DNA from 4 places in the Citricoccus sp. SGAir0253 genome. Region 2 is predicted to be linked to each of the others. Evidence: riboswitches for the same ligand, from Rfam matches in the RefSeq annotation. Region 2 holds a riboswitch; each other region holds the start of a gene.
The links. A riboswitch is a leader RNA that binds a small molecule or an ion and turns the genes downstream of it on or off. The one in region 2 is predicted to bind glycine.
Positions count from the first base shown of each region.

Region 1: it holds a riboswitch for glycine, as region 2 does, so the genes downstream of both, gcvP (aminomethyl-transferring glycine dehydrogenase) here and cycA (D-serine/D-alanine/glycine transporter) in region 2, are expected to answer to the same signal.
Region 3: it holds a riboswitch for glycine, as region 2 does, so the genes downstream of both, E7744_RS14210 (HAAAP family serine/threonine permease) here and cycA (D-serine/D-alanine/glycine transporter) in region 2, are expected to answer to the same signal.
Region 4: it holds a riboswitch for glycine, as region 2 does, so the genes downstream of both, gcvH (glycine cleavage system protein GcvH) here and cycA (D-serine/D-alanine/glycine transporter) in region 2, are expected to answer to the same signal.

Region 1 covers NZ_CP039424.1:2,953,641-2,960,910, reverse strand. The annotation lists gene E7744_RS12925 (cytochrome P450) at 1-788, opposite strand, end outside; gene E7744_RS12920 (IclR family transcriptional regulator) at 1,018-1,812, opposite strand; gene E7744_RS12915 (PIG-L deacetylase family protein) at 1,875-2,627, opposite strand; gene E7744_RS12910 (TIGR01777 family oxidoreductase) at 2,717-4,288, opposite strand; gene E7744_RS12905 (SDR family oxidoreductase) at 4,439-5,350, shown strand; glycine riboswitch at 5,422-5,545, shown strand; gene gcvP (aminomethyl-transferring glycine dehydrogenase) at 5,692-7,270, shown strand, end outside.
Region 2 covers NZ_CP039424.1:651,153-658,422, reverse strand. The annotation lists gene E7744_RS02990 (aminotransferase class IV) at 1-524, shown strand, start outside; gene E7744_RS02985 (energy-coupling factor transporter transmembrane protein EcfT) at 541-1,338, opposite strand; gene E7744_RS02980 (ABC transporter ATP-binding protein) at 1,335-2,918, opposite strand; gene E7744_RS02975 (ECF transporter S component) at 3,078-3,746, opposite strand; TPP riboswitch at 3,837-3,940, opposite strand; glycine riboswitch at 4,123-4,221, shown strand; gene cycA (D-serine/D-alanine/glycine transporter) at 4,372-5,853, shown strand; gene E7744_RS02965 (pyrimidine dimer DNA glycosylase/endonuclease V) at 6,038-6,643, shown strand; partial or broken gene E7744_RS16095 (glycosyltransferase family A protein) at 6,780-7,270, opposite strand, start outside.
Region 3 covers NZ_CP039424.1:3,246,605-3,253,874, forward strand. The annotation lists gene E7744_RS14185 (GNAT family N-acetyltransferase) at 1-358, shown strand, start outside; gene E7744_RS14190 (VOC family protein) at 397-765, shown strand; gene E7744_RS14195 (CueP family metal-binding protein) at 794-1,417, opposite strand; gene E7744_RS14200 (SDR family oxidoreductase) at 1,517-2,176, shown strand; gene E7744_RS14205 (YciI family protein) at 2,265-2,627, shown strand; gene E7744_RS14210 (HAAAP family serine/threonine permease) at 2,673-4,055, opposite strand; glycine riboswitch at 4,213-4,312, opposite strand; gene E7744_RS14215 (VOC family protein) at 4,430-4,813, opposite strand; gene E7744_RS14220 (NADPH-dependent FMN reductase) at 4,938-5,516, shown strand; gene E7744_RS14225 (GNAT family N-acetyltransferase) at 5,612-6,217, shown strand; gene E7744_RS14230 (maleylpyruvate isomerase N-terminal domain-containing protein) at 6,233-6,790, opposite strand; gene E7744_RS14235 (dihydrofolate reductase family protein) at 6,979-7,270, opposite strand, start outside.
Region 4 covers NZ_CP039424.1:1,971,849-1,979,118, forward strand. The annotation lists gene E7744_RS08715 (AMP-binding protein) at 1-1,321, opposite strand, end outside; gene E7744_RS08720 (4'-phosphopantetheinyl transferase superfamily protein) at 1,372-1,935, shown strand; glycine riboswitch at 2,099-2,198, shown strand; gene gcvH (glycine cleavage system protein GcvH) at 2,538-2,918, shown strand; gene glyA (serine hydroxymethyltransferase) at 2,915-4,267, shown strand; gene E7744_RS08735 (L-serine ammonia-lyase) at 4,279-5,706, shown strand; gene cycA (D-serine/D-alanine/glycine transporter) at 5,788-7,269, shown strand.

The DNA.
Region 1 (7,270 bases), 1.0 Mb from region 2:
AGGGAGGCGATCTCGTGGTCGGAGATCTCCCCGCCCTCCTGCTGGAGGCGCACGAGGTCCGCGGTGAGGTGGTCCCCGCCCTGCTCGTGGGCCAGGGCCACCAGGCGCTGGCACTCCTGCCAGTACTCCACCAGGTTGTGCGCGTGCGGGACCTGCTCCTCGTCCGTGAGGTCGCCCCACGTCATGGCCGCCCGGGAGTCGCTCCAGCGCTTGTACGTGTCGATCTGGGACACGTCCGCCCCGATCAGCGTGAGGATGGTGATGGTGGGGATCTCGTAGGCCAGGTCCCGCACCATCTCCCCGGTGCGCTCCGGGCGGGCGGCCAGCGCCTCGAGGCGGGAGACCACGTTGGCGCGGATGTCCGGCTCGAGCGCCTTGTAGCGGCGCGGGGTGAACGCCTTCTGGGCGATCGCGCGGATGCGGGTGTGCTCCGGGGGGACGCGGGCCGAGAGCCCGGAGTAGGCGGTGAAGCCGCCCTCCTCCATGATCCTCCGCGCCTGCGGGCCGCGCTCGCGGACGGGGGCCTGGGCGTTCTCGGAGGAGAAGGTCTCCCAGTCGTCGAACACCGCCTTGATGTCGTCGTAGCGGGAGACGACCCAGTAGCCGATCCGCTCGTCGAACATGACCGGCTCCTCGGCGCGCAGGGCCGCGTAGGAGGGGAAGGGGTCCTTCATCCGGAACGGCTCGAAGCCGTGGTGGTCCGCGCGGTCCGCGGCCCCGTCCCCGCCGCCGTGCCCGAAGGGGCACGTGCCGGTGGATGCCGGGGTGGTGGGTGACTCGGTGGTCATCTCGTCTCCTGTCCGTGGCCGCCGGGGGCGACCGGTCGGTCTGGCAACGTGGCTGAGGTGGGCGGCCGCCCCGTGAGGCGTGATCCGGATCACGCGGCGGCCTGGGCTCCATCGTGGTCCCCGGAGGGTGTGAGATGCACCATAGGCGTTCCACTGAGTGGAAATGGATGCGGGCGGCGCCGCGGGGTGCCGGAGGGGACCCGGCGGCGCGGGAGGCGCCCGTGCGGGGTCAGCGGCGGAACACCTGGTGCGAGTCCAGGAGTGTCTCCAGCGGGATGTGGGCGGTGGCCCGCTCGATCCGGGCGCTCACGGCGCGCAGGGCCGGCAGGTGCTTCTGCATGGTGCCCGACTGCTCGGAGGGGATGACCAGGCCCAGCGCGGCCCCGATCCGGCCGGTGTGGAAGACCGGGACCGCGATGGAGCACGCCCCGACCCGGATCTCCTCGAACGTCTCCGCGAAGCCCTGTTCGCGCACCTGGGCGATCTCCGCGGCCAGCCGGCCGGGGGCCGTGATGGTCCGCGGCGTGGCGGCGGCCAGCTCGAGGTTGAGGTAGGCCTCGAGCACCCACGGCTCCTCGTAGGCCAGCAGCACCTTGCCCACGGCCGTGGAGTGCATGGGCAGCCGGCCACCCACACGCGAGGCCCTCGGCACCCGCTTGGTGCCGTAGACGCGGTCGATGTAGAGCACCTCGCTGCCGTCCCGGACGGCCAGCTGCGCGTTCTCCCCGGTGAGGGAGTACAGGTCCTGGACGAACGGCCGGGCGGTCTCGCGCAGCTGCCGCCCCACGTTCTGGGCCAGCTCCCAGATGCGCAGTCCCAGCTGGTAGCGGCCGTGCGGGGTGCGCGAGAGGAAGCCCCACTCGGTGAGCTCGCCCACGAGCCGGTGGGCGGTGCTGACGGGGAGGTCGGCCAGCACGGCGATCTCGGACAGTCCGAGGGCGCGGCGCTCCTTCTCGAAGGCGGTGAGGACGGACAGCACCTTGTCCGTGACGGAGCGCCCCGGGTCCCTGCTGCCCCCGGCCATCAGGGGGCCTCCGGTGCCTGCTGGGTGCCTCGCGTCATGGGTCGATCATCGCAGGGCCCGTCTCAGGTGCCGAAGTGGCGGAAGGCTACCGCGTACTCCGTGCCCGCGGCCTGCCCGCCCGCGCGCAGGATCTCCGGGATCATCACGCCGGGCGCGGGATGGCCGGTGACGTGCCGCAGGTAGGCGGCGTGGCACTCCAGCGAGGAGACGGAGGCGGCCACCGCCTCCGCGTCCACCGGAAGGGCGTGGGTGGGACGCTCGTGCCCGGCGACCAGCAGCGCGGAGGCGTGCCAGGGCCCCAGGCCCTCGTCCTCGGCCAGTTCCCGGAAGACCCACGGGTTCGCGGCGTCGCGGACGGCGTCCACGACGGCCAGCCCGCCGGCCCGGTGGTCGGCCTGGTTCAGCCCGCCGTAGGCCTCGAGGTCGAAGTTGCCGGTCACCACGGCGTGGGGCCGGACCTGGCGGATCACCCGGGCGATGTCCCGGCGCAGGGGCAGGCCGTACTCCAGCATCCCGTCCGGGTGGTCGAGCACGCGCAGGTCGGCCACGCCCACGGCCGCGCACGCGGCGCGCTGCTCGGCCATCCGCAGGGGCCCGACGACGTCCGGCGGCTCGGCCATCCCGGCCTCGCCCGAGGTCATCAGCAGGTAGGTGACCTCCGTGCCGCCGCGGACCCAGGTGGCGACGGCGGCGGAGGTGCCGTACTCCAGGTCGTCCGGGTGGGGCGCGATGCACAGCACGCGCGACCAGTCCGCGTCCGGCACGGGAGGCAGGGGGACGGTGGGGACGGCCGGGCCGGCGGTGTGCTCGCTCACGCCACCAGTCTCGCCGAGGCCGCGGACCGCGGTCGAGGACCCACCTCCGCGAGGCGCGCGCCGGCCCCGCTGCCCGTGTCCGGCCGGCCTCAACGCCCCAGCACGTGCCGCAGGGCGTCCTCGAGCTCCGGGTGCCGGAAGCGGTACCCGGCGGCGAGCGCCCGGTCGGCGCGGACCCGCTGGTCCGCCTCGACGAGCAGCCGGTTGCCCTCGGCGCCGAGGACGAGTTGCGGGGCCACGCGCGGCAGCGGCAGCGCCGCGGGGCGGTGCAGGACGCGGCCCAGGGTCTCGGCGTACTCCCGGGCGCGCAGCGGGGCGGGGGCCACCGCGTTGAGCGGACCCTCCACGGCCTCGGTGAGCACGGCGTGGGCGTACAGGCCCACGATGTCGTCGATCGAGATCCAGCTCTGCCACGGGTCCCGGTCCTGGCCGCCGAGCGGGCCGCCGGTGCCCAGCGGGCCGCCCGCGCCGACGACGAACAGGGGCAGGACCTGCTGCAGGATCCCGCCGGCCGGGGTCTGCACCAGTCCGGTGCGGATCATGGCCGTGCGCACCCCCGACTCGGCGGCGGGCGCCGTCGCGCCCTCCCACTGCCGGCACACGTCGGCCAGGAAGTCGGTCCCGGCCGGGTCGGTCTCCCGCAGCCCCTCGCCGTCGGGGCCGGCGCCGGCGTCGGCCCCGTAGTAGCCGATCCCGGAGGCGCTGACGAGCGCGCGCCGCCGGCCGTCCGCCGCGAGGTCCGCGAGCGTGCGCGCCAGCAGGGACGTGGACGCCTGCCGGGACCGCAGCACCTCGGCCCGGTGGGCCTCGGTCATCCGCCCGCCGATGGTCTCCCCGGAGAGGTTCACGACGACGTCGGCCCGGCGCAGCTGCTCCGGGTCCAGGACCCCGGCGGCCGGGTCCCACGTGATCCCCATGCCGCGGGGCGTGGTGGGGGTGCGGCCGGGCCGCACGAGCGGGACGACCCGGTGGCCGCCGCCGCCGAGCAGGGCCGCGAGCTGGCTCCCGATCAGGCCGCTGGCCCCGGACATGGCGATCGTCAGGGACCGGCCCGCCCCGTCCCCGGCGGCGTGCGCGGCGTGGAAGTCCAGGTCGGCGCGCAGCTGCTCGTGCCGGTAGGCGAACTGGCGGTCGAGTTCGGCCTCGAACTGCTCCCGGGTCCACCGGCCGGTGCGCACGCCCAGCCGGCCGGCCCGGTCCAGGAGCGAGGTGCCGGGCAGCTCGTACTCGACGTGGTCCACCATGAGGCAGCCCGGGGAGCCGTCCGGGGCGTCCGCCTCGCCCGGGGCCGCGTCCTCGAAGGAGTGGGTGTGCACCCACGAGCGCAGCGGGCCGGAGGCCATCTCGTCCCGGAACATGCGGTCCGGCTCGAGGGCGGTGTGCCGGGCCGTCCAGGGCACCTCCGGGGAGAGCCACGCGGGCAGCCGCACGGGCAGGACGGTGCGGGCCAGCCCGGCCGCGGACTCCAGTCCCAGGCCCAGCGAGCCGGGGACGCCGATGCCGAGCCGGGCGACCGAGCCGACGTCGATCCCGTCCGGCTCCTGCCGGACGCTGCCGGCGAACGGCGGGGTGAGGCGGACTAGCGCGCCGGGGCGGGTGAACCAGGCGAAGACGTCCGAGCGGCGGTGGGGGAGCAGGGCGCGGCGTTCGAAGACGGGCATGCCCCTACTCTCGCACCCGGGGACCCGCTCTGGAACAGCGGGTGAGGTGGGCGGGGGCACAGGTGTTCCGGGCGGTGGCCCCGCGGCCTAGGGTGCCAGGGGAGGGGCGGCGGCGCGCCGGCCCCGCGGACGACGACGGAGGGAGCGGCGATGACCCACCACGAGGAACCGCAGGTGGCCCGGCACGCGCAGTCGATGGCGGGACGGGACGGCACCATGCCGCCCCAGCAGCAGGAGCCGCCGGGGCTGACCGCGGCGATGGACCCCGTGCCGGACCACGGGGAGTCCAGCTGGGTCGGCCGGGGCCGGCTCGAGGGGCTGAAGGCCCTCATCTCGGGCGGTGACTCCGGCATCGGCCGGGCGGTGGCGATCGCCTTCGCCCGGGAGGGCGCGGACGTGGCCATCACCTACCTCCCCGAGGAGGAGGAGGACGCCCAGGACGTGGTCGGGTGGATCGACAAGGCGGGGCGCACCGCGGTGACCGTGCCCGGGGACCTGCGCGACGAGCGCGAGTGCGAGCGGATCGCCGCGGAGGCCGTGGCCGGCCTCGGCGGGCTGAACATCCTCGTCAACAACGCCGGGTACCACTGGGCGCGCGGCGAGCCCGGGATCGAGGGGCTGCGGACGGAGGACCTCGAGCGGGCCGTGCGCACCAACCTCTACGGCACGCTGTGGCTCACCCGGGCGTGCGTGCCGCACCTGGGGGCGGGGGACTGCGTCATCAACACGACGTCGGTGCAGGCCTACCAGCCCTCCGAGACGATGATCGACTACGCGGCCACCAAGGCGGCCCTGAACAACGTCACGGCGAACCTCGCCGGCGAACTCGGGCCGAGGGGCATCCGGGTCAACGCGGTGGCCCCCGGCCCGGTCTGGACCCCGCTGCAGCCGGCCACCAAGACCCCGGAAGCGGTCTCCCACATGGGCGCCGACACCCCGCTGGGCCGGATCGGCCAGCCGGCGGAGCTCGCCGGGGCCTACGTGTTCCTCGCCAGTCCGGCCGAGGCGAGCTTCGTCTCCGGCACGGTGGTGGGGGTCACCGGCGGGCTGCCCGTCTTCTGAGCCGTCCGTCCCCGGCCGCAACAGGGAGAGGCGACATCGCCCCGGCTGTGCCAGAATGGGATGCACGCCACACGCCCAGCGCGGGAGAGTGCCGGCGCCGAGGACCCCGGGCACGCCGCCCGGGACCGCGGTCCGGCCGCCGAAGGAGCAAGTTCTCCCCGAGAATCTCTCAGGCCCCCGTACCGCGATGGGAACGGCGTCTCTGAAAAGTGCCCGGCTCCCTTTGCCACGGCCACCGACGGTGCAAGCCCGCATCCTCCAGATGCGGGCGGAATCTCTCAGGTTCATGACAGAGCGGGGAGGGACCGGTCCGTGCCCCCTGTGCTCTGGAGGAGAACCCCATGAATGCCATCGTCAGCCCGATCGCCGCGCCCACCGCGGGCCCGCGCCACGAGCCGCGGGACGCGGCCTCCGCGCCGTTCACCAGCCGCCACATCGGCCCCCGTGCCTCGGACGCCGAGGAGATGCTGTCCTACCTCGGCTACGACTCGCTCGAGGCCCTCGTGGACGCCGCCGTGCCGGCGGACATCCGCCAGCAGGAGCCCCTGGACCTCCCCGAGGCCATGACCGAGGCGGCCGTCCTGGAGGAGCTGCGCTCCATCGCCAACCGCAACGTGGTCAAGACCCAGATGCTCGGCCAGGGCTTCTTCGACACCGTCACGCCGCCGGTCGTGCTGCGCAAGGTGCTGGAGAACCCGGCCTGGTACACCGCCTACACCCCGTACCAGCCGGAGATCTCCCAGGGCCGCCTCGAGGCCCTGCTGAACTTCCAGACCATGGTCGCCGACCTCACCGGCCTGGAGATCGCCAACGCCTCCCTGCTGGACGAGGCCTCCGCCGCCGCCGAGGCCGTGCTGCTGATGCACCGCGGCAACCGCAAGAACGGCAACGGCATCACCCTGATCGACGCCGACCTGTACCCGCAGACCCGCGCCGTGGTCGAGGGCCGCGCCCAGGCCGTCGGCCTGGACGTGCGCGTCGCCGACCTCTCCGCCGGCCTGCCGGAGGAGCTCTCCGCGGACCTGGACGAGAAGGGCCTGTGCGGCATCCTGCTGCAGCAGCCCGGTGACTCCGGCAAGCTGCACGACCACGCCCCCGCCATCGCCGCCGCCAAGGAGCGCGGCGGCATGGTCGCCATCGCCGCCGACCTGCTCTCGCTCGCGCTGGTCGTCCCCCCGGGCGAGCAGGGCGCGGACATCGCGATCGGCAACACCCAGCGCTTCGGCGTGCCGCTGTTCTTCGGCGGCCCGCACGCCGCCTACATGGCCGTCCACAAGGGCCTCGAGCGCCAGCTCCCGGGCCGCCTCGTGGGCGTGTCCCAGGACGCCGCCGGCCGCCCGGCCTACCGCCTGGCCCTGCAGACCCGTGAGCAGCACATCCGCCGCGAGAAGGCCACCTCCAACATCTGCACCGCCCAGGCGCTGCTGGCGATCACCGCCTCGATGTTCGCCGTCTACCACGGCCCGGAGGGCATCCGCGCGATCGCCGAGCACGCCCACCGCCAGGCCTCCCGCCTCGCCGCCGCGCTGCGCTCGGCCGGGTTCCAGTTGGGCCAGGACGCCTTCTTCGACACCCTGCAGGTCTCCGTCCCGGGCCTGGCCCGCACCGTGGTCAACGCGGCCGAGGCCGCCGGCGTGAACCTGCGGTTCGTGGACGCCGGCACCGTCGGCATCTCCTGTGACGAGACCACCACGGACCAGGACCTGCTGGCCGTGCTCTCCGCCTTCGGCGCCCCCGCCGACTCCCTGCCCGCCGGCGTCGGCGCCGGCGAGGCCGGGGACACCGGCACCCCGGGCACCGGCTCCACCACCGGGCACATCCCGGCGGAGCTGCAGCGCTCGAGCGAGTACATGACCCACCCGGTGTTCAACACCTACCGGTCCGAGACCCAGATGCTGCGCTACCTCAAGCGCCTGTCCG
Region 2 (7,270 bases):
ACGTGCTCCTGCTGGACCGCGGCTTCGACTCGGCCGCCGCCGAGCGCGCCCCGTGGCTGCTGCTGGGTGCCAAGACGCTGAGCTACGCGGTGAACATGGCCGCCATGCGCCACGCGGCGGCCCAGGGCGCGGACGACGTGATCTTCGTGTCCGCCGACGGCAAGGTCCTGGAGGGGCCCACCTCCACCGTGCTGATGGCCCGGCGCGTGCCGGCCGCGGGCGGCCGCGGCACCACCGTGGAGCTGGTCACCCCGCTGCGCAGCTCCGGCATCCTGCCGGGCACCAGCCAGGGCACCATCTTCGCCGCCGCCCAGGCGGCCGGCTGGGACCTCGGCTACGGACCGCTGGTCCCCTCCGACCTGCTCGACGCGGACGGGGTCTGGCTCGTGTCCTCCGTGCGCGGGGTGGCACCCGTGAAGAGCCTGGACGGGGTGGCGCTCGGCGTGGACGCCGAGCTCACCGACCGGCTCACGGCGTTCCTCGCCGAGGACCTGGCCCCCGGGCAGCACGGCCCGCTCGGCTGAGCGGCCCCGGGCCGGGTCAGGACCACACGAGGTTCCACGCCCCGGTGCCCAGGGCCAGCCCGGCGGCCAGCGCGGCGAGGGCGAACCCGGCGGCCACCACCGCGCCGTCCAGGGGCGTGAACCGGGACTCGCGCGCCCACGTGCGCTCCCCGGCCCCGAAGCCGCGCGCCTCCATGGTCACCGCCAGCCGGGTGGCCCGGCGGATGGCCTGGACCAGCAGGCCGAACGCCTGGCCGAGCCAGGACGCGGTCCGGCGGACGGGGTTCCCGCCGGTGCCCACGCCGCGCGCGCGCCGGGCCTGGCCCAGGGTGCGCCACTCGTCCGTGAGCACCGCGAGCATGCGGAAGGCCGCGAGCGAGCCGAGGACGAACCGGGCGGGCAGACGCAGGCGCTGGGCGAGCGCGTCCGCCAGGTCGGTGGGGTCGGTGGTGATGAACACCATGACCCCGGGCAGCGCGACGGCGAGGATGCGCAGTCCCGTGGCGGCCCCGGCGAGCACGGAGCCCTCCGTGACGTCCAGCGGCCCGGCGGCCAGCAGCACCCGCCCGGAGTCCTCCCCCACGAGGGCGGTGCCCCAGGCGGAGGCGAGGGCCGCCGCCACGAGCAGCCACGCCCGGCGCAGGAACTCCCCGGTGCGGATCCCGGACAGCGGCAGCAGCGCCACCGCGGCGAGGAGCACGATGCCCGAGGACACCCAGTCCATCGAGGCCACGAGCACCACGGTGACGGGCAGCAGGGCCAGCAGCTTGGCGAGCGGGTTGGCCCGCTCGAACACGGACACGGCCACCGGCCGGGAGGGGGCGGCCGCCGTCATGACAGCTCCACCACCCGGGCGCCGAGCGCGGCGGCGAAGTCGGCGTCGTGCGTCACGGCCACCACGGAGCGGCCCTCGGCCACGAGCCGCCGCAGCAGCCCGGTGAGCACGGCCCACGTGACGGCGTCCTGGCCGAACGTCGGCTCGTCGAGGAAGACGAGGCGCGGGCCGGCGGCCAGCACGGTGGCCACGGACAGCCGCCGTTTCTCCCCGCCGGAGAGGGTGAAGGGGTTGACGTCGGCGAGGGCGGACAGGCCCAGCACCGCGAGCAGCTCGTCGGCGCGGGCCGCGGCCTCCTCGTCCGTGAACAGCCGCTGGCGGGTCCGCGGGTCGCGGGCGTGCCGCGGGCCGAACACCAACTCCTCCCGCACAGTGGTGGCCACGAACTGGTGCTCGGGCTCCTGGAAGACCGTGCCGATCCGGCTGACCAGGTCCGCGGCGCGCCAGCGGCCCGGGTCGTCCGGCAGCCGGTCCCCGTCGGCGCCCTTGAGCGCCGGCCCGGCGCGCAGGGTGCCGCCGTGGGCCGGCAGCAGCCCGGCGAGGGTGAGCAGCAGGGTGGACTTCCCGGCCCCGTTCGGCCCCGTCACGACGACGGCCTCCCCGGGTCCCACGGTGAGGTCCAGGTCTCGCTGGACCGGGACGGGCGGCGGGCCGAGCCGGCGTCGCCATCCCGGGCGCACCGGTTCGCGGGACACGGCCAGTCCCCGCGCCGCCAGCAGCCCCCCACCGGGCACCTGCAGGTCGATTCCGCCCCGGTCCGGGCCCGGAACGGGGCTTCGGCGGGGCGGATTCGACCGCTCGATGGCGGAGGGCGGGGCGGGGACCGGCTGGGGGACCACGCCCGGGACCCAGACGCCGGCGGCCGCCAGCTCCTCGCGCACGGCGCCCGGGCCGAGCAGCTCCGCGGGGGTCCCGTCGTGGCTGATCCCGCCGCCGGGCTCGAGGACGAGCAACCGGTCCACGTGCTCGGCCCACGTGCCCAGCCGGTGCTCCACGACCACGAGCGTGGCCCCCGTGGCCTCGACCACGGCGAGCACGGCGTCGCGGACCTCGAGCACCCCGGCGGGGTCCAGGTTCGCGGTCGGCTCGTCGAGCAGCACGAGCGGCGGGCGCATGGCCAGGATCCCGGCCAGCGCCATCCGCTGCTTCTGCCCGCCGGAGAGCCGGGCGGTGTCCCGGGACAGCGAGATGCCCTCGGCCTCGCCGAGCCCCACGGCGTCCAGCGCGCGGCGCACGCGCGCCCACGTCTCCTCCCGGGGCACGCACAGGTTCTCGGCCCCGAACGCCACGTCGTCCCCCACGCGGGAGAGGATGACCTGCGTCTCCGGGTCCTGCTGCACGAGCCCGGCGCGGCCCCGCAGCGCGTGCGTGGGCACCCCGTCCAGCAGCAGCCGGCCGGTCTCCTCGGACTCGTCCGCGGGGTCCAGCACTCCGGCCAGGGCGTACAGGAGGGTGGACTTGCCGGCCCCGGAGGGCCCCGCCAGCAGCACCCGCTGGCCGGCCGGCACCACGAGGTCCAGGCCGGCGACGGCGGCGCGCTCCCGGCCGGCGTGCCGCCAGCCCCAGCCGGAGGCCGTGATGGTGGCGCCGCCCGCCGGTCGGGCCGGCGCGCGTCCCTCCCGGACGGCGCCCGGCCGGGAGCCGGCCGAGCCCTGCAGCTGCGAGTCCCCCAGGGGCGGGGCCGGCGTCGGGGCCCGGCGCCGGGACGCGGGCGGCGACTGCACTGCCTCGGGCACGGATCAGGCCACCGGTTCCCGGTGCGCCCCGCGGGAGGCCAGGGCGGACAGCGCCCCGGTGGCCGCGAGGGCCCGGGTGGCGAGCCAGGACAGCAGGCCCGCGATGACCAGCCCGGAGACGCCCACGCAGGCGACGTAGATCCACTTCCACTCGAGGGTGTACTCGGGGAACCAGTTCTGGACGAAGGCGTCGTTGACGCCGCCGAACACGCCCGTGGCCAGGCCGGCGAGCAGCGCCACGGGCAGGGTGAAGCGGCGGTACAGGAAGGCCAGCAGCACCAGCTCGGCGCCGAGGCCCTGGACCAGCCCGGAGGCCAGCACGGTCAGGCCCCACTGGGAGCCCAGCAGGGCGGAGACGGCCGCGGCCACCAGCTCGGTGAACAGGGCCGCGCCGGGCCGGCGGATGACGAGACCGCCGAGCACGGCCGGGAACAGCCACATGCCGGCCACGAGCCCGGCCGAGGGCGGGAAGGCGAAGAACAGGCCGCCGATCCCGGCGTAGGCCAGGTTCCAGGCCCAGAAGATGACGCCGCTGGCCACGGCGATGACGGCGGCCACGACGATGTCCACCACGCGCCAGTTGCGGCGCGTGGGGACGGGCCGCCGGCCGGCGGCGGCGGTGCCGGTCCGGGCGGACCGGTCGGTGGGGTGGGTGTGGTGGGCGGGGCCCATGGTCGTCCTCCTCAAGGATCCAAGGAGGGGGGTGTACCCGGGAGGCCGGCACGGCACGGCCTGGGCCGTGCGGGATGCCCGCCCCGCGGTCCACCGGAGAACTCGACTTCCTTCGCCGGTGCTAGCCGGGGCAGGTTCGAGGGTCTGCGCTGCGCGCACTCTCAGCGCCGTGAGGCGCTCCCCTGTCGTTCCAGATGTGCGTCCATCATAGTCCACCCGGCCGGTCGGCGTCCGGGCGGAGGCCCACCTTCCATTGGGCCGCCACCGGGCGGGAGGGCCCGGCCGTCGGCCGCGCGGCGGGGCACTGCGCAGGAAATCGTTGCATTCCTCATTCATTGCCCCTAGGATGTGATGGCTGTCACAACGAAATAGCCGTTGACGTGCGGCGGGAGAGTCCCGTCCGTCATCCGGTCGGGCACCGTAGGAGCAATTTCCTCCCCGGGAAACTCTCAGGTCCCCGTACCGCCGCACCGAGGCATCTCTGGAAAGTAGCGCGGTCTCGCCCGTGCTCGCCGACGGAGCAGGTTCCCCCGGGTCCGGGTGGGGCGAAAACTCTCAGGCCGTGCAACAGAGGGGGAGGAACCCACCGACGACGCGGACACCGCGCAACCCCTGGAGTTCCTCGATGACCACTACCCAAGCACGTCCTGCGAGTGAGACCCCGCAGTCCCCGCACCTGGAGCGGGCGCTGTCCAACCGCCACATCCAGCTGATCGCGATCGGCGGGGCCATCGGCACCGGCCTGTTCATGGGCTCGGGCAAGACCATCTCGGTGGCCGGGCCCTCGGTGATCTTCGTCTACATGATCATCGGGTTCATGCTGTTCTTCGTCATGCGCGCCATGGGCGAGCTGCTGCTGAGCAACACCGAGTACAAGAGCTTCGCGGACTTCGCCGCGGACATCCTGGGCCCCTGGGCCGGGTTCTTCACCGGCTGGACCTACTGGTTCTGCTGGGTCGTCACCGGCATCGCCGACGTGGTCGCCATCGCCCACTACGTGTCCTTCTGGTGGGCCGAGCTGCCCCTGTGGATCCCCGCGGTGGTGTGCATCGTGCTGCTGGTGGGGCTGAACCTGCCCTCGGTCAAGGCCTTCGGCGAGACCGAGTTCTGGTTCGCCCTGGTCAAGATCGTGGCCATCCTGGCCCTGATCGTGGTGGGCCTGGTGATGATCATCACCGGCTTCGAGTCCGACGGCACCCGGGCGGCGTTCGCCAACCTGTGGACCGAGGGCGGGATGTTCCCCACCGGGTTCATGGGCTTCGTGGCCGGGTTCCAGATCGCCGTGTTCGCCTTCGTGGGCATCGAGCTGGTCGGCACCACCGCCGCCGAGGCCAAGGACCCCGAGAAGACCCTGCCCCGGGCGATCAACTCCATCCCGGTGCGCATCCTGCTGTTCTACGTCGGCGCCCTGGTCGTGCTGATGGCCGTCAAGCCCTGGACCGCCTACAGCGCCGAGGAGTCCCCCTTCGTGGGCATGTTCGCCCTGGCCGGGCTCGCCGGGGCCGCCGGGGTGGTCAACTTCATCGTGCTCACCTCCGCGACCTCCTCGGCGAACTCCGGGATCTACTCCACCTCCCGGATGATCTACGGCCTGGCCCAGGAGGGCGACGCCCCCCAGCGCTTCGCCCGCCTGTCCTCCCGGCAGGTGCCGCGCAACGCCCTGCTGTTCTCCTGCATGTTCCTGCTGGCCGGGGTCGCCCTGCTCTACGCCGAGGGCGGGGTCGCCGAGGCCTTCACCCTGGTCACCACCATCTCCGCGCTGTGCTTCATGTTCGTGTGGTCCATCATCCTGGTCAGCTACCTCGTCTACCGGCACCGCCGCCCCCACCTGCACGCGGCCAGCGCGTTCAAGATGCCCGGCGGGTCCTTCATGCCCTACGTGGTCCTCGGCTTCTTCGGATTCGTCGTCTGGGCCCTGACCACCCAGCCCGACACCCTGGCCGCCCTGCTGTCCACCCCGGCCTGGTTCCTCGCCCTCGGCGCCGGCTACCTCGTGCTGCGCCGCAACCCCGAGCACCAGGCCCTGCGCGCCGCCCACGACGCCAAGGTGGCCCGGGAGTACCAGCAACGCCACGCCACCACCGGCCAGCCCACCCCCACCCGCTGACCCCGGCGGAGGCCACCCCCTCCCGACCCGACGGGCGTCGGACCATCCGGTCCGGCACCCGTCGGCGTTTCCGGTCCGGCGCCCGTCGGCCTCTCCGGTCCGGCGCCCGTCGGCCTCTCCGGCCCGGCACCCACCGGTGCGTCCCGTCCGGCGCCCACCGGCGCAGGCGCGCGATGATGGGACCATGCGCCTGTGGACCCTGCACCCGAAGTACCTCGACCGCCCCGGCCTCACGGGCGGCTGGCGGGAGGCCCTGCTGGCCCAGGCCGTGCTGGCCGGACGGACCCGCGGCTACCGCTCCCACCCCCAGCTCGAGCGCTTCCGGGCGCACCCGGAACCGCTCGCCGCGGTGCGGGCCTATCTCGAGGCCCTCGCCGACGAGGCGCAGTCCCGAGGCTACCGCTTCGACCGGACGCGCATCGACCCCGCCCCGGTCGCGCCCGCGGCCCCGGAGTCCCCCCTCGGCCCGGCCGAGCCGGTCGAGGGCCCGGCCGAGCCGGTCGAGGGCCCGGCCGGGGGTGCCGTCGCCGGCGTCACCGGGGCACCGGCCCGGACACCGGCCGTGGCGCGGGTCCCCGCCACCGAGGGCCAGGTCCTGTACGAGTGGGAGCACCTGCTGGCCAAGCTGGCCCTGCGCAGCCCCGAGTGGGGCGCGCCGCTGGCGGACGTCACGGTGCCGGAGGTGCACCCGCTGTTCGTGGTGGTCCCGGGTCCCGTGGAGGCGTGGGAGCGGACGACGCCCGGCCGCGCTCGGCCCAGCGCTGCCAGGGGCGCGACTCGGCCCAGTTGAGGTCGAGGGTGCGCACGGCCCGGCGCATCCGGCGTCCCAGCTGGGCGCCCCCGCGCAGGGACCGGGCGGAGACCCCCACCACGAGCCGCGGGTCGAGCACCACCTCCTGCCGCGGCCCGAGGACCAGGGCCAGGTCCATGTCGTCGTGCACCTCGCGCTCGGTGCGGTGCACCCGGTCGCGCACCGCGTGCCACGCCGAGCGCCGGATGGCCATGTTCGAGCCCCACAGCACGGGCCCGGCCGCGGCCGCGTGGCCCAGGGCGTAGTAGGCGCCCAGGTAGGCGGCGGCCACGGGGATCCCCACCGGGCGGGGCAGGTCCTCGAAGACGCCCCAGCCCGTGATCGCCACGGACGCCGGACGGCGCCGCATCCCCTCGGCGATGCGCTCCACCCAGTCGGCGGGCGGGAGCGAGTCCGCGTCGAGCCGGGCGATCACGGGGGCCCGGGCGGCGTCGTAGCCGGTGGCGGCCGCGGCCCAGATGCCCACCGAGGGCTCCTCGAGCACGCGCGCCCCGTGGGCGCGGGCAATGGACGCGGTCCCGTCCGTGGAGGCGTTGTCCACGACGATGACCTCGGCCGGGGCCAGCGTCTGCCGCGCGAGGGCGGCCAGGCAGCGGGCCAGCAGGA
Region 3 (7,270 bases), 730 kb from region 2:
CCGCACGGTGTGGGCGATCGAGGACCGTTCCTCCGGGCGGGTGGTCGGGGAGTCCGTTCTCAACGACGTGGACCCGGACAACCTCTCGTGCGGCTTCCGCATCTGGATCTCCGGCGCCCGGGACCGCGGACTGGGCACGGAGGCGGTCCGGCTGACCCTGCGGCACGCCTTCGAGGACCAGCGCCTGCACCGGGTGGAGCTCGAGGTCTACGCCTTCAACCCGCGGGCCCGGCACGTCTACGAGAAGGCCGGCTTCGTCCTGGAGGGGACGCTGCGCGAGGCCCTGCTGTTCGACGGCGAGTGGATCGACTGCCACGTCATGGGCCTGCTGGCCCACGAGTGGCGGCGGGCCCCCTAGGGTTCACCGGGCCCGCGCGCCGGCGCACACTGTCTGCCATGGCCCATGGAGACATCACCCACATCGACATCCCCGTGTCCGACACCCGGCGCGCCACGGAGTTCTACGGGACGCTGTTCGGCTGGGACATCACCGAGTACCCCGGCTTCGAGGGCTACCCCATGTGGCGGGCGCCCAACCAGGTCAGCGGCGGCGGGCTCGCCCCGCGCAGCGAGGGCTTCACCCAGCCGCGCTCCACGGTGGAGGTCGACTCGATCGACGAGACCCTGGCGCGGGTCACCGAGCTCGGCGGCGAGGTGCTGGCCCCGAAGACCCCCATCGACGCCACCAGCTGGTGGGCCGTGTTCCGGGACCTGGACGGCAACGAGATCGGCCTCTACGAGGGCACGACGGCGTCCGGACAGTGACGCTCGCCCCGCCCCGACCGCGGGGCGGTCAGGTGAGCTGCAGCGTGGTCAGGCAGGTGGGGTCCCCCGCCCCGGTGGCGATGTCCGCGGTGGCGGACTTGCCCCTCGCCTCCACCGTGATGGTGCCCTCGATGCCCGCCGGCAGCCACAGGCCCACGAAGCCGTTGGCGTAGGTGGTGCGCTCCTCGTCCACGAGCACCTCGCCGTCCGCGGCCGTGACGCTCACGTGCACGGGCGTGTCCACGAGTTCGCCCTGGCAGCCGGCCAGGCTGTGGTGGAAGCACTCGTGCGTGGTGGTCTCGAAGGGCGCCACCGCGAGGTAGAACCGGCCCTCGGGGACGGGCAGGGTCTCCTGGCGCTCCCCGTCCGCGAGGACCACCTCCTCCGGGGTCACGGAGGCCGCCAGGCCCCGCTCGCGGTCCTCGTGGGTGGCGTCGAGGGCCTCCACGACCTCCTCGGTGCCGCGGTCCTCCAGGCCATAGTCGGCCAGCAGCGAATCGCCGGGCCCGGCGGCCGCCGTCGCCGGGGACGAACCGGACGCGGAACCGGAGGCGCCGCCGTCGGCACCCGGGGTGGCGGCCGGTGCGGAGCAGCCGGCCAGCAGGAGGACGGCCGCGGCCGCCCCGAGGACTCGGTGGAGGGAAGACGTCATGGCCTCCATTCTGCCGGGAGCCGAAGGCACTGGCCTTCCCGGCCGTCACGGTGACACAGTGGCGGGAGGAGACCGCACCCGGACGGAAGGACCCCACGCATGGCGAAATACCTGATCATCGGCGGACACGGCAAGGTCGCCCTGCTCACCGCTCCCCTGCTGGCCCGCGAGGGGCACGAGGTCACGGCCGTGATCCGCAATCCGGAGCACGCCGGGGACGTGGAGGCCGCGGGCGCCACCCCGCTCGTGCTGGACGTGGAGACCGCCTCGCAGGACGAGCTGGCGAGCGCGTTCGCCGGCCAGGACGCGATCGTCTGGTCGGCCGGGGCCGGCGGGGGCGACCCGCGGCGCACCTACGCGGTGGACCGGGACGCCGCCATCCGGTCCATGGACGCCGCCGAGCAGGCCGGCGTGCGGCGCTACGTCATGGTGTCCTACCTGGGCGCCCGTCCGGACCACGGCATCCCGGAGGACGACTCCTTCCACGCGTACGCCGAGGCCAAGGCTGCCGCGGACGAGCACCTGCGCCGCTCCGGGCTGGACTGGACCATCCTCGGCCCGGGCGCGCTGACGCTGGACGAGCCCACGGGCCGGATCCGGCTCGCGAGCCCGGAGTCGGTCGGCGAGCGCCGGGAGACCTCGCGCGGCAACGTCGCCGAGGCGATCCGCGTGGTGCTGGCCGCCGAGCACGCCGTCGGCCACCAGTACGAGTTCGTGGACGGCGAGGAGCCCATCGTCGCCGCCGTCGCCGCCTCCTGAGTCCCCGGCCCCCGCCGGAGTACCCACCCCCCAGCCGTCCCAGCCGTCCCAGCCGTCCCAGCCGTCCCAGCCGTCCGAGGAGGACGCCATGCCCCAGTTCATGATCTCCGTCTGGCACGCCCCCGGCATCCAGCAGCGGCCCACGGGCCCCTACGGATCCGAGGAGGAGATGCAGGCGGCGTTCCAGGCCGTCGGCGAGTTCAACGAGCAGCTCCAGGCCGAGGGGGCCTGGGTCTTCGCCTGCGGGCTGGACGCCCCGGAGCTGGCCTCCGTGGTGGACGGCCGGCGGGAGGAGCCACGGGTCACCCAGGGTCCGCTCGCGAAGTCCATGGAGTCCATGGGCGGGTTCTGGATCGTGGAGGCCTCGGGGCCCGAGCAGGCGCGGGAGATCGCCACCCGCGCCTCGCGGGCGTGCGGCCAGCGCGTGGAGCTCCGGCCCCTCCAGGGCTGAGCGCCGCCGTCGGGCGCGCCCGAGCGCCTCCCGCCGGGGACCGGCTCAGCCGACGAGGCCGAGCAGGATCCCGCCCACGGCCACCACTCCGGCGACCACCACGAACACGTTGGACAGCGCGCCGCGGAAGGGCGCCAGGGCGGGCACCTTCCGGATGGCGTACATGGGCATCAGGTAGAGCACGGCGGCGATGACCGGCCCGGCCAACGACTCGATGAGCCCCAGGATGCTCGGGTTGAGCACGCCCGCCAGCCACGTGCTGGCGATGAGGAACACGCTGATGCCGATCCGCAGGGCGCGGTCGGGGATGCGCCGGGCCTGCGGGTCCACCATGCCGCGCACGATGCCCTGGGCGCCCTCGAAGGCGCCGAGCCAGTGGCCGAAGAAGGACGAGCCGATCGCGGTCACGGCCACCGCGGGGCCCAGCCAGGCGATGACCGGCAGGCCCATGACGTTGGCCAGGTGCGAGAGCACGGGCAGGTTGGCGTCCTTGGCCTCCTGCAGCCCCTCCGGGCCGAGGGCGAGCACGCAGGACCACACGAAGCCCATGGTGAAGACCACCAGCAGGGTCGCGGTGACGCGCAGGATGGAGGAGGCCTTCCGCACCGAGCCCGCGCCGTACTCGCGGCGCAGGGACAGGGAGAACTGGGAGATCGCCGGGGAGTGGTTGAAGGCGAAGACGAGCACCGGGATCATCAGCCACAGGGACATCCCGAAGTCGCCCGCGGCGGGCACGGCGCCGAAGCCCTCGAGGGACCAGGACGGGATCAGCAGCAGGGTGACGGCGAACAGCACGGCGATCAGCGGGTAGACGAGCCACTGGGTGACCACCAGCATGACGCGCTGGCCGGCCACCATCACGGCGGACATCAGCAGCACGAGCACCCCGGACAGCAGCCAGCGCGGCCACGGGTCCAGACCGAGCTGGTTCACCATGAGGCTGTCCACGGTGTTGGTGATGCCCACGCCGTAGATCAGCACGATCGGGAAGATCGCCAGGAAGTACAGGACGGTGACCACGCGGCCGGCGGCCGGGCCGAAGTAGTCCGCCACCACGCCGGTGATGTCCCGGTCCGGGCGCGGGGAGGCGCACACCATGCGGGACAGGGCGCGGTGGGAGAGGTAGGTCATGGGCCAGATCAGCACCGTGGCGACCAGCAGCGGCCACAGCCCGCCCAGGCCGGCGTTGATCGGCAGGAACAGCACGCCGGCGCCCACGGCAGTGCCGAACAGCCCGATCGTCCAGCTCGTGTCGAAGCGGTTCCAGCGCGGCGCGGCGGGACTGTCGGCGGCGGGGCCGGCCGCGGTGCCGCCGGCTCGGCCCTCGCGGACGAGGGTGGCGGTCGGCGCGGCGGGGCCGGCGTCGGTCCCGACGGCGGCCGGGCCGGCCTCGGTCCCGGTGGCGGGCCCGGTGGGGCGGGGTTCCATGGGTACTCCTCAGGTGGACGGGGGACGGTCGGTCCCTGCGTGTCCTCCCCGCTCTGTCCGTGGACCTGAGAGTGTTCGCGCCGCTCCGCCCGTTGCCGGGCGGCCCGCTTGCCCCGTCGGTGGCCGCGCGTGGGTGTGGCGGCGCTCTCCAGAGGTGCCCAGCGGTCCGGTACGGGTGCCTGTGAGTTTCCCGGGGAGGGCTTGCTCCGTCGGCGTCGCGCATCCGGGTGGAGCGGGATCTCTCCCGGACCGCTCAGTGGCTGATTCCGGGAGGACACTGTAATGCGCCTCACACGCGGGGGCGAATTCGCGCATCCGCCGCCGGGGGCGTATAAGCCGGTCCGGAGGCGCGGCCGGGCGGGCCGGTGCGGCGCTCAGTCCTGGTGCAGGCAGATGAGGTTGCCCACCGTGTCGTCCACCAGCGCGTCCGTGCCGCCGTACTGCTGCCGGGTCGGCTCCATGACCACGCGGGCGCCGCGGGCCCGGACCTGCTCGAACTCCTCGGCACCGCCGGTCAGGGTCATCGCGAAGGCGGGTCTCCCCGCCGCGCGGGTCTCCTCCTGGTAGGCCCGCGCGGCACCCTCCGCACGGCCGAGCACCAGCGAGGCGCCGCCGTCGGGCCCCGGGGCGCGCAGCGAGAGCCAGCGGAAGTCCCCGGCGGCGTAGTCGGTCTCCACCTCGAGACCGAGCACCTCGGTGTAGAACCTCTTGGCGGCGTCCTGGTCGTCGACGAGCAGGTGGGCCTGGGTGATCTTCATGGGCTGGTCCTCTCCGCAGGGCCGCGCTGCCGCGGCGTCACCCCCTAGTGTGGTGGCGGGGCACCGGCCCCGCCACCACATCCGCCACCACGTCCGCCACCACGGCACCCGGGAGGACCACGTCATGAGGATCGGCATCGTCATCGGATCGGTTCGCGAGGGGCGCCTGGGCGCATCGGTCGGCGACTGGGTGGCCGCCCGGGCCCGCGCGCTGGACGCCGGCGCGGAGGTGGAGTGGGAGGTGCTGGACCTCAAGGACTTCGACCTGCCCCTGATGACGGACGAGGACTGGGCGCAGGCCGAGGACGGGCCGGCCGAGGTGCACCGCTGGCGGGACGCCGTCGCGGCCTGCGACGGCTTCGTGTTCATCACCCCCGAGTACAACCGGAACATCCCGGGCGCGTTCAAGAACGCCTACGACCTGCTCTCGCGCCAGTGGATGGACAAGACGCTGGCGATCGTGGCCTACGGCGGCCTCGGCGGCGTGCGGGCCAACGAGGCCTGGCGGATCACCACCGCCGCGTACAACATGCACGTGGTGGGCGACTCCGTGAACCTCGTGCGGCGCACGGACTTCCCGGGCGGCGAGCTGGCCCTGACCGACCACCATGACCGCTCCCTGGCCAAGGTCCTGCACCGGCTCGTGGAGCTCACGCGCGCCGTGACCCCCGCGCGCGCCGAGCGCGCCGCCGTGCGCGGCTGAGCCCGGCGGGATCCCATGGACTCCCCCGCACCGGTGCGGACGGCGCCGGGCCGCCTCCCCACCCCCGGGGCACGGCCCGGGGATCGGGAGGACCGGTGACGCGCCCGACGCCGGCCCCGCCGCCCCCCGTGCCCCTGCACACCGAGCGACTCGTGCTGCGCTACGTCCGCGAGGCGGACGCCCCGGCCCTGCTGCGCTACTACCGCCGCGAGGACACCACCCGGTACCTGCTGGACGGCCCGTGGGACGGGGAGAAGGCCCACCGGGAGGCGTCGCTGCGCTCGGGCCGGCTGCACATCGAGGCCGCCGGGTTCGCCGTGTGCCTCGTCGCCGAGGAGGTGCCCCCGGCGGTCCCGCCGGCGCCGGCGGGCGCCGTCGTCGGGGACCTGTCCCTGTGGGCCGTGGACGGGACGCTGTCCCTCGGCGAGGTCAGCTGGGTGTTCGACCCGGACGCGGGCGGCCGCGGGCTGGCCACGGAGGCGGCGGGAGCCCTGCTGGACCTCGCGTTCGGGCACTACGGCATGCACCGGGTGCGGGCGCGGATGGACGCCCGCAACACCGCCTCGGCGCGGCTCTGCGAGCGCCTGGGGTTCCGGCGCGAGGGGCTGCTGCGCCAGGACTGGCTCATCAAGGGCGAGTGGACGGACACCCTCGTCTACGGGCTGCTCGCCGCGGAGTGGCGGGGCGGTCCGGGGGCCTGAGCCCCTGGACCGGGCTCAGAGGGTCTGGGGGCGCCGCCGCCGCACCGCGCGGCCCGTGCGCCCCAGCACCTGCTCCTGGCGGGAGGCGCCCGGGGCCACGGGCACGGCCTCCTTGAAGATGCCGGGGGCGTAGGCGGCCTGGCCGTAGCCGTCCACGGCGGCATCGACCTCGGCGAGCTCCTCGTCCGTGAGGCGGTGGTCCTCGCCCTGCGAGGTCGCCAGGTCCCAGCGGTGGACGATGAGGTCCATGCCGTAGAAGTCGAGCAGCACCTGGCCCACCGTCGAGTCCCCGAACGGCGTCTCCAGCGGCCGGGACACGAGGTCCCCGTCCCGCACCAGGGCGGCCATGGCCGCGGCGTGCGCGTTCCACTGCTCCGCCGGGGTGCCGGCTACGAGCGGGACCTCCCGGCCGTGCCGGAGCATGAACTCGCGGTGGGTCTGCATGAGGTGGTCCAGCACGTCGGCGGCCGTCCAGCCCTCGCAGGGGCTGGGGGCGTCCCAGTCGGTGACGGCGTTGACGACCTCGGTCAGCGGGTCGGCGTGTCGGTCCCAGGTCTCGGCGAGTGTGCTCATGGCTCCATGGTGCCCACACCCGGGCCCACGTGGGAGGTCTGGCCGCCAATCGGTCGCCCCGGGCGCGCCGGCGGGCGCCCGGCCGGCGTCCGGCCGGCGTCCGACCGGCGTCCGGCCGGCGCCGAGTCCGCATCCCCCGGCCCGCGGGATTCTCCCGGTGCCGGACGCGCGAGGGCCTTCGCCCGGGCTCAGGCCTCGGCGCCGGCCGCGAGCCGCTCCACCCGGTGGCGCAGCGCCACCGCACCGCCGGCGAACCGCCGTTCCGCGACCAGCTCGAGGTCCATCCGCAGTCCCGCGGGGAACACCGCCAGCCCGCCGCCGATGACGATCGGCAGCAGCACCTGGCTCACCTCGTCCACGAGGCCGGCGCGCAGCGCCTGGGCGGCCAGGGTGGGCCCGCCGATCAGCAGGTCCCCGTCCGCCTCCTCCTTGAGCCGGCGCACCACCGCGGGGTCGAAGTGCCGCCGCAGCGTGGTGCGC
Region 4 (7,270 bases), 1.3 Mb from region 2:
CGGCGAGCCGGCGCACCTCGGTGGACACCTCGCGGTCCGCTCGCCCGGCCACGGGCTCGACGGCCACGGTGAGCCGGCTGCCGTCCCCGCCCACGCACGCGCGGTACCCGGCCGTGTCCAGCCGGTCCTCGACCGTGCCGACGTCGATCCGCACGCCCATGACCTTGGTGAAGCCGGAGCGCCGGCCGACCAGCCGGAGCAGGCCGTCGGGGCCGATGCCCCCCAGGTCGCCCGTGCGCAGTTCGTCCAGCATGGCGCCCAGGGCGAGGTCGTCCGGGTGCTCGGCGTAGCCCATCATGACGCCCGGCCCGCGGACCACCACCTCCCCGGCCCCCTCGGCGGCCTCGGGGACGGTCGTGTCCAGGTGCAGGGTCGTGTCCGCGACCGGCCGGCCCACCGAGTCGGGGTGCGCTGCGACCAGGGCGGGGTCCAGCACGCAGATCCGGGCGGTGGCCTCGGTCTGGCCGTACATCACGGACAGCCCCCAGCCGTGGCGCTCGCCCAGCGTCGCCGTGCGGAGCACCCGTTCCGGGCCCATCCGGCCGCCGGCCTGGGCCACGAGGCGCAGCGAGGGGTGCGGCCGGTCCAGCGCACCGGTGGTCTCCATCAGCTCCACGAGGTGCGGCACGACGGCCAGGGTGGTGACGCCGAGCCCGTCGACCGCCGACCAGAAGTCCTCGTCCAGCACCGATCCCTCGTGCAGCACCACGGAGGCGCCGGCCACGAGGTGGGAGTGCAGCACCGAGAGGCCGAAGGTGTAGTGCAGCGGCAACGAGGTGATGGCCCGGTCCTCGGCGGTGAGCGCCAGGGCCTGGGCGATCGCGGCGGCGTTGTGGTGCAGGTTGGCATGGGACAGCCGCACGAGCTTCGGCGAGCCCGTGCTCCCGGAGGTGCTCAGCAGCAGCGCGAGGTCCGGGTGCAGCAGGTGCCGCGGGGCCGCCTGCAGCACCTCGAAGGGGCGCACCGGATCCCCCGTGGCCGTGACGTCCGGGGCGTAGCGCTCGAGCACGGCGGAGGCCCGGTCCTCGCCGGCCGTCACGAGCGCCACGTGGCCGGCCTCGAGGGTGGCCAGGTAGGACAGCACGCCCAGCAGGTCCCGGCCCAGCGGCAGGTGGACGAGCCGGCGGCCCTCGGCCGCGTCCGGCAGCCGCGCCGCGAGGCCGGCGACGGCCGCGCCCAGCTCGGCGTGGGACATCGCCCGGCCGGAGGCGGACACCACCGCCGGGCGGTCGGCGTGGACGGGGTCGGCGAGCGGCGCGAGCGAGGGACGAGTGGGACGGTCGAGCACCGGGGATGGCGTCGACCCGGCGGTCAGGGTCACATAGGTTAGGCTAACCTGCCCCAAATAGCCCAGGCAATCACGAGGTAAATATGACGGTGGAGATCCGGTGGGCTCTGCTCACCGCCGCGCACGCCGGCCTGCTGCCCGTCCTGAGCCCGCTCGAGCGCCGGCGGATCGAGTCCCTCGACCGCCCGGCGGACCGGGCCCGCTCCCTCGTCGCCGCGGCGCTGCTGCGCGTGGCGGTCGCCGAACACCTGGGCCAGTCCCCCGCCGAGGTGGCGGTGGACCGCACCTGCCCCGAGTGCGGCCGGCCCCACGGCGCGCCACGGATCCTCGGCGCCGGACCGACCCCCCCGGTGCCGCACGTCTCCGTGTCCCACTCCGGCCTGCTCGTCGTGGTCGCCCTGGACCCCGGCAGCCCCGTGGGGGTGGACGTCCAGCGCGCAGCCGACCTGGAGGACCCGGCCGGCGCTGCCGCGTGGGCGCGGTCGGAGGCGCTGTTCAAGGCGCGGGCGACCGGCTACGCGGCGGACCGCGTCTCAGTACGTCATCTCGAGGCGCCCCTGGACGGCTACGCCGCCGCCCTGGCGGGCGCGCCGGACCGCCTCGCGTCCCTGCGGGCCAGCCGCTGGGACGGTGCTGCCGGCCGGTGACGGCGGGCGCCGGGGGGCGCCGGGAGGTGGGCGACCGGCCGCCGCCGGAGCGGCGTCGAGGGCCGCCATGGTGTCCCGCCGAGGGCCCGTGGCACGCGACGCGGTTGATCGGGAGGCGCGGGAGCGACTACGCTGTGAGGGCAGTCACAGGCTGCAGGGCCGTTGACGTGCGGCGGGAGAGTCCCGTCCAGCAGCACTGGTCGGGCGCCGAAGGAGCAATTCCTCCCCGGGAAACTCTCAGGCAACCGTACCGCCGCACAGAGGCACATCTGGAAAGTAGCGCGGAGTCACTCCGGGCTCGCCGACGGAGCAACCCCCTCCCCTCCGGGAGGGACGAAAACTCTCAGGCCACGCAACAGATCGGGGAGGAACCACAGACGCCGCGGGCGACCGCGCAGAGACCTGGAGTTCCCCCGATGACCATCACCTCCCTCCGCCCGTGGACCGCCCGCGCGCCCCGGCCCCTGACGGGGTCCGCCGCGCCGTGCTCCGCCCCGGGTCCCGGGGGCTGCGTGGTCCGCGGGTCCGGGTCGTGCGCCGGCGCCCCGGTGTCCTGAACCCTTCCAGATCCAGCCTCACCGTCACGTCCGAGAGGAACACCCATGAGCACTGTCCTGTCCGCACTGCGCTATTCCGCCGAGCACGAGTGGATCGACGGCGCCTCGCCGGCGCGCGTCGGCATCAGCCAGGTGGCCGCCGACGCGCTCGGCGACGTCGTCTACGTGGACCTGCCCGAGGCCGGCTCCACCGTCACCGCCGGCGAGACCTGCGGCGAGATCGAGTCCACCAAGTCCGTCTCCGAGCTGTTCACCCCCGTCACCGGCACGGTGGTGGAGGTCAACGACCAGGTCGTGGACAACCCGGCCCTGGTCAACGAGGACCCGTACGGCGCCGGCTGGCTGTTCACCGTGGAGGTGTCCGAGGAGGGCCCGCTGCTGTCCGCCGCGGAGTACGCCGAGGCCAACGGCGGTGAGCTGGCATGAGCGTCCTCGACCAGGAGATGACCGCCGTTCCGGCGGAGTTGACGCGGTCGCTGGGGGAGCTGGATCCGGAGGTGGCCGGGCTGATCGATGCCGAGCTGGACCGGCAGCGTTCGGGCCTGGAGATGATCGCCTCGGAGAACCACACGGCCGCGGCGGTGATGGCCGCCCAGGGCTCGGTGCTGACGAACAAGTACGCCGAGGGCTACCCGGGCAAGCGGTACTACGGCGGGTGCGAGCACGTGGACGCGATCGAGACGATCGCGATCGAGCGGGCCAAGGCCCTGTTCGGGGCGGGCTTCGCCAACGTCCAGCCGCACTCCGGGGCCCAGGCCAACGCCTCGGTGATGCACGCGCTGATCCGTCCCGGGGACACGGTGCTGGGCCTGGACCTGGCCCACGGCGGGCACCTGACCCACGGGATGCGCCTGAACTTCTCCGGCCGGCTCTACGACATCGTCGCCTACGGGGTGGACGAGGCCACCCACCGGGTGGACATGGACCAGGTCGCCGCCCTGGCCCGGGCGCACCGGCCCAAGCTGATCGTGGCCGGCTGGTCGGCCTACCCCCGCCAGCTGGACTTCGCCGCGTTCCGGGCGATCGCCGACGAGGTCGGGGCGTACCTGATGGTGGACATGGCCCACTTCGCCGGGCTGGTGGCCACCGGGCTGCACCCGAACCCGGTCCCGCACGCCCACGTGGTGACCTCCACCACGCACAAGACCCTGGCCGGCCCGCGCGGGGGGATCATCCTGACCAACGACGCCGAGATCGCCAAGAAGGTCAACTCCGCGGTGTTCCCCGGCCAGCAGGGCGGGCCGCTGGAGCACGTGATCGCCGGCAAGGCGGTCGCGTTCCGGATCGCCGCCGGCCAGGCGTTCGCCGACCGGCAGGCCCGGACCCTGGCCGGGGCGCGGATCCTGGCCGAGCGGCTCACCGCTGAGGACGTGGCCGGGCACGGGATCACCGTGCTGACCGGGGGCACCGACGTGCACCTGGTGCTGGTGGACCTGCGCGACTCGTCCCTGGACGGCCGGCAGGGCGAGGACCTGCTGGCGCAGGTGGAGATCACCATCAACCGCAACGCGGTCCCGTTCGACCCGCGCCCGCCGATGGTCACCTCCGGGCTGCGGATCGGCACCCCGGCCCTGGCCACCCGCGGGTTCGGCGAGGCCGCCTTCACCGAGGTCGCCGAGATCATCGCCGCCACCCTGGTCGCCGGGGCCACCGCCGCCGCCAACGGCACCGAGGTCCCCGACACCGTCCTGGCCGGACTGCGCGACCGCGTCACCGCCCTGGCCACCACCCACCCCCTGTACCCGGAACTGGCGCCCCTGGCGCCCGGACTGTAAGGAGTCGCAGCATGGCCATCAGTGTCTTCGACCTCTTCACCGTCGGCATCGGTCCCTCCAGCTCCCACACCGTGGGACCGATGCGGGCCGCCCGCCGTTTCGCCCAGACCCTCGCCGAGGGCGGGCTGCTGGAGCGCACGGAGGGACTGCGGGTGGACGTCTACGGTTCGCTCGCCGCGACCGGCCGCGGCCACGGCACCTTCACCGCGATCCTGCTCGGCCTCGAGGGCTACGACCCCGAGGTCGTGCTCCCGGACCAGGTGGAGGAGCGCCTCGCCTCGATCGCCTCGACCGGGACGCTGGCCCTCTGCTCGGCCCTCGGGGCCGGGAAGGACCTGCCGTTCACGGTCGAGGACATGGTCCAGCACCCGCTGACCGTCCTGGACCGGCACACCAACGGCATGCGCTTCCAGGCCCTGGCCGCGGACGGTGCCGTCCTGGCGGACGAGACCTGGTTCTCCGTGGGCGGCGGTTTCATCGTCCAGGAGGGCGAGGAGGACGCCGGCCAGGCCGGCCCGGCCGAGGAGGCCCCGCTGCCGCACCCCTTCACCACGGCGCGCGAGCTGCTCGAGCACTGCCGGTCCACCGGCAAGGGCATCAGCGAGGTGATGCTCGCCAACGAGCTCGCCTCGCGCGACGAGGAGGAGATCCGCCGGGGGCTGCTGCACCTGTGGAGCGTCATGGAGGAGTGCAAGGACATGAGCCTGCGCCGCACCGGCACCCTGCCGGGCGGGCTGGACGTGGCCCGCCGCGCGCCGGACTGGCACGCGCGGCTGCGCTCCGAGGACCCGGACCGCGATCCGCGGTTCTGGCAGGAGTGGGTCAACCTCGTGGCCCTGGCCGTGAACGAGGAGAACGCCTCCGGCGGTCGCGTCGTCACGGCTCCCACCAACGGGGCGGCCGGCATCATCCCGGCCGTGCTGTTCTACGCGACCCACTACTCCCCCGCCGTGCTGGACGCCGCCCTCGAGGGCGCCGAGGCGCACCGCCGGGTCCTGGAGGACACCGTCTGCCGGTTCCTGCTGGCCGCCGCCGCCGTCGGGGTGCTCTACAAGGAGCAGGCCTCCATCTCCGGCGCCGAGGTCGGCTGCCAGGGCGAGGTCGGCTCGGCCTCCTCGATGGCCGCCGCGGGACTCGCCGAGATCCTCGGCGGGTCCCCCGAGCAGGTGGAGAACGCCGCCGAGATCGCCATGGAGCACAACCTCGGCCTGACCTGCGACCCCATCGGCGGGCTCGTGCAGATCCCCTGCATCGAGCGCAACGCCATCGCCGCCGCCAAGGCGATCAACGCCGCCAAGATGGCGCTGTGGGGTGACGGGACGCACCGCGTGAGCCTCGACGAGGTGATCGTCACCATGCGGGAGACCGGCAAGGACATGAGCCACAAGTACAAGGAGACCGCCCTCGGCGGCCTCGCCGTCAACGTCGTCGAATGCTGACCTCTGCCGGGCGGCCCATGCGCCGCCCGGCACCGGGGCAGCGACCCTGACCCCGACGACCCGAACAGAAACGGTTCCTCGATGACCACTACCCAAGCACGTCCTGCGAGTGAGACCCCGCAGTCCCCGCACCTGGAGCGGGCGCTGTCCAACCGCCACATCCAGCTGATCGCGATCGGCGGGGCCATCGGCACCGGCCTGTTCATGGGCTCGGGCAAGACCATCTCGGTGGCCGGGCCCTCGGTGATCTTCGTCTACATGATCATCGGGTTCATGCTGTTCTTCGTCATGCGCGCCATGGGCGAGCTGCTGCTGAGCAACACCGAGTACAAGAGCTTCGCGGACTTCGCCGCGGACATCCTGGGCCCCTGGGCCGGGTTCTTCACCGGCTGGACCTACTGGTTCTGCTGGGTCGTCACCGGCATCGCCGACGTGGTCGCCATCGCCCACTACGTGTCCTTCTGGTGGGCCGAGCTGCCCCTGTGGATCCCCGCGGTGGTGTGCATCGTGCTGCTGGTGGGGCTGAACCTGCCCTCGGTCAAGGCCTTCGGCGAGACCGAGTTCTGGTTCGCCCTGGTCAAGATCGTGGCCATCCTGGCCCTGATCGTGGTGGGCCTGGTGATGATCATCACCGGCTTCGAGTCCGACGGCACCCGGGCGGCGTTCGCCAACCTGTGGACCGAGGGCGGGATGTTCCCCACCGGGTTCATGGGCTTCGTGGCCGGGTTCCAGATCGCCGTGTTCGCCTTCGTGGGCATCGAGCTGGTCGGCACCACCGCCGCCGAGGCCAAGGACCCCGAGAAGACCCTGCCCCGGGCGATCAACTCCATCCCGGTGCGCATCCTGCTGTTCTACGTCGGCGCCCTGGTCGTGCTGATGGCCGTCAAGCCCTGGACCGCCTACAGCGCCGAGGAGTCCCCCTTCGTGGGCATGTTCGCCCTGGCCGGGCTCGCCGGGGCCGCCGGGGTGGTCAACTTCATCGTGCTCACCTCCGCGACCTCCTCGGCGAACTCCGGGATCTACTCCACCTCCCGGATGATCTACGGCCTGGCCCAGGAGGGCGACGCCCCCCAGCGCTTCGCCCGCCTGTCCTCCCGGCAGGTGCCGCGCAACGCCCTGCTGTTCTCCTGCATGTTCCTGCTGGCCGGGGTCGCCCTGCTCTACGCCGAGGGCGGGGTCGCCGAGGCCTTCACCCTGGTCACCACCATCTCCGCGCTGTGCTTCATGTTCGTGTGGTCCATCATCCTGGTCAGCTACCTCGTCTACCGGCACCGCCGCCCCCACCTGCACGCGGCCAGCGCGTTCAAGATGCCCGGCGGGTCCTTCATGCCCTACGTGGTGCTCGGCTTCTTCGGATTCGTCGTCTGGGCCCTGACCACCCAGCCCGACACCCTGGCCGCCCTGCTGTCCACCCCGGCCTGGTTCCTCGCCCTCGGCGCCGGCTACCTCGTGCTGCGCCGCAACCCCGAGCACCAGGCCCTGCGCGCCGCCCACGACGCCAAGGTGGCCCGGGAGTACCAGCAACGCCACGCCACCACCGGCCAGCCCACCCCCACCCGCTGAC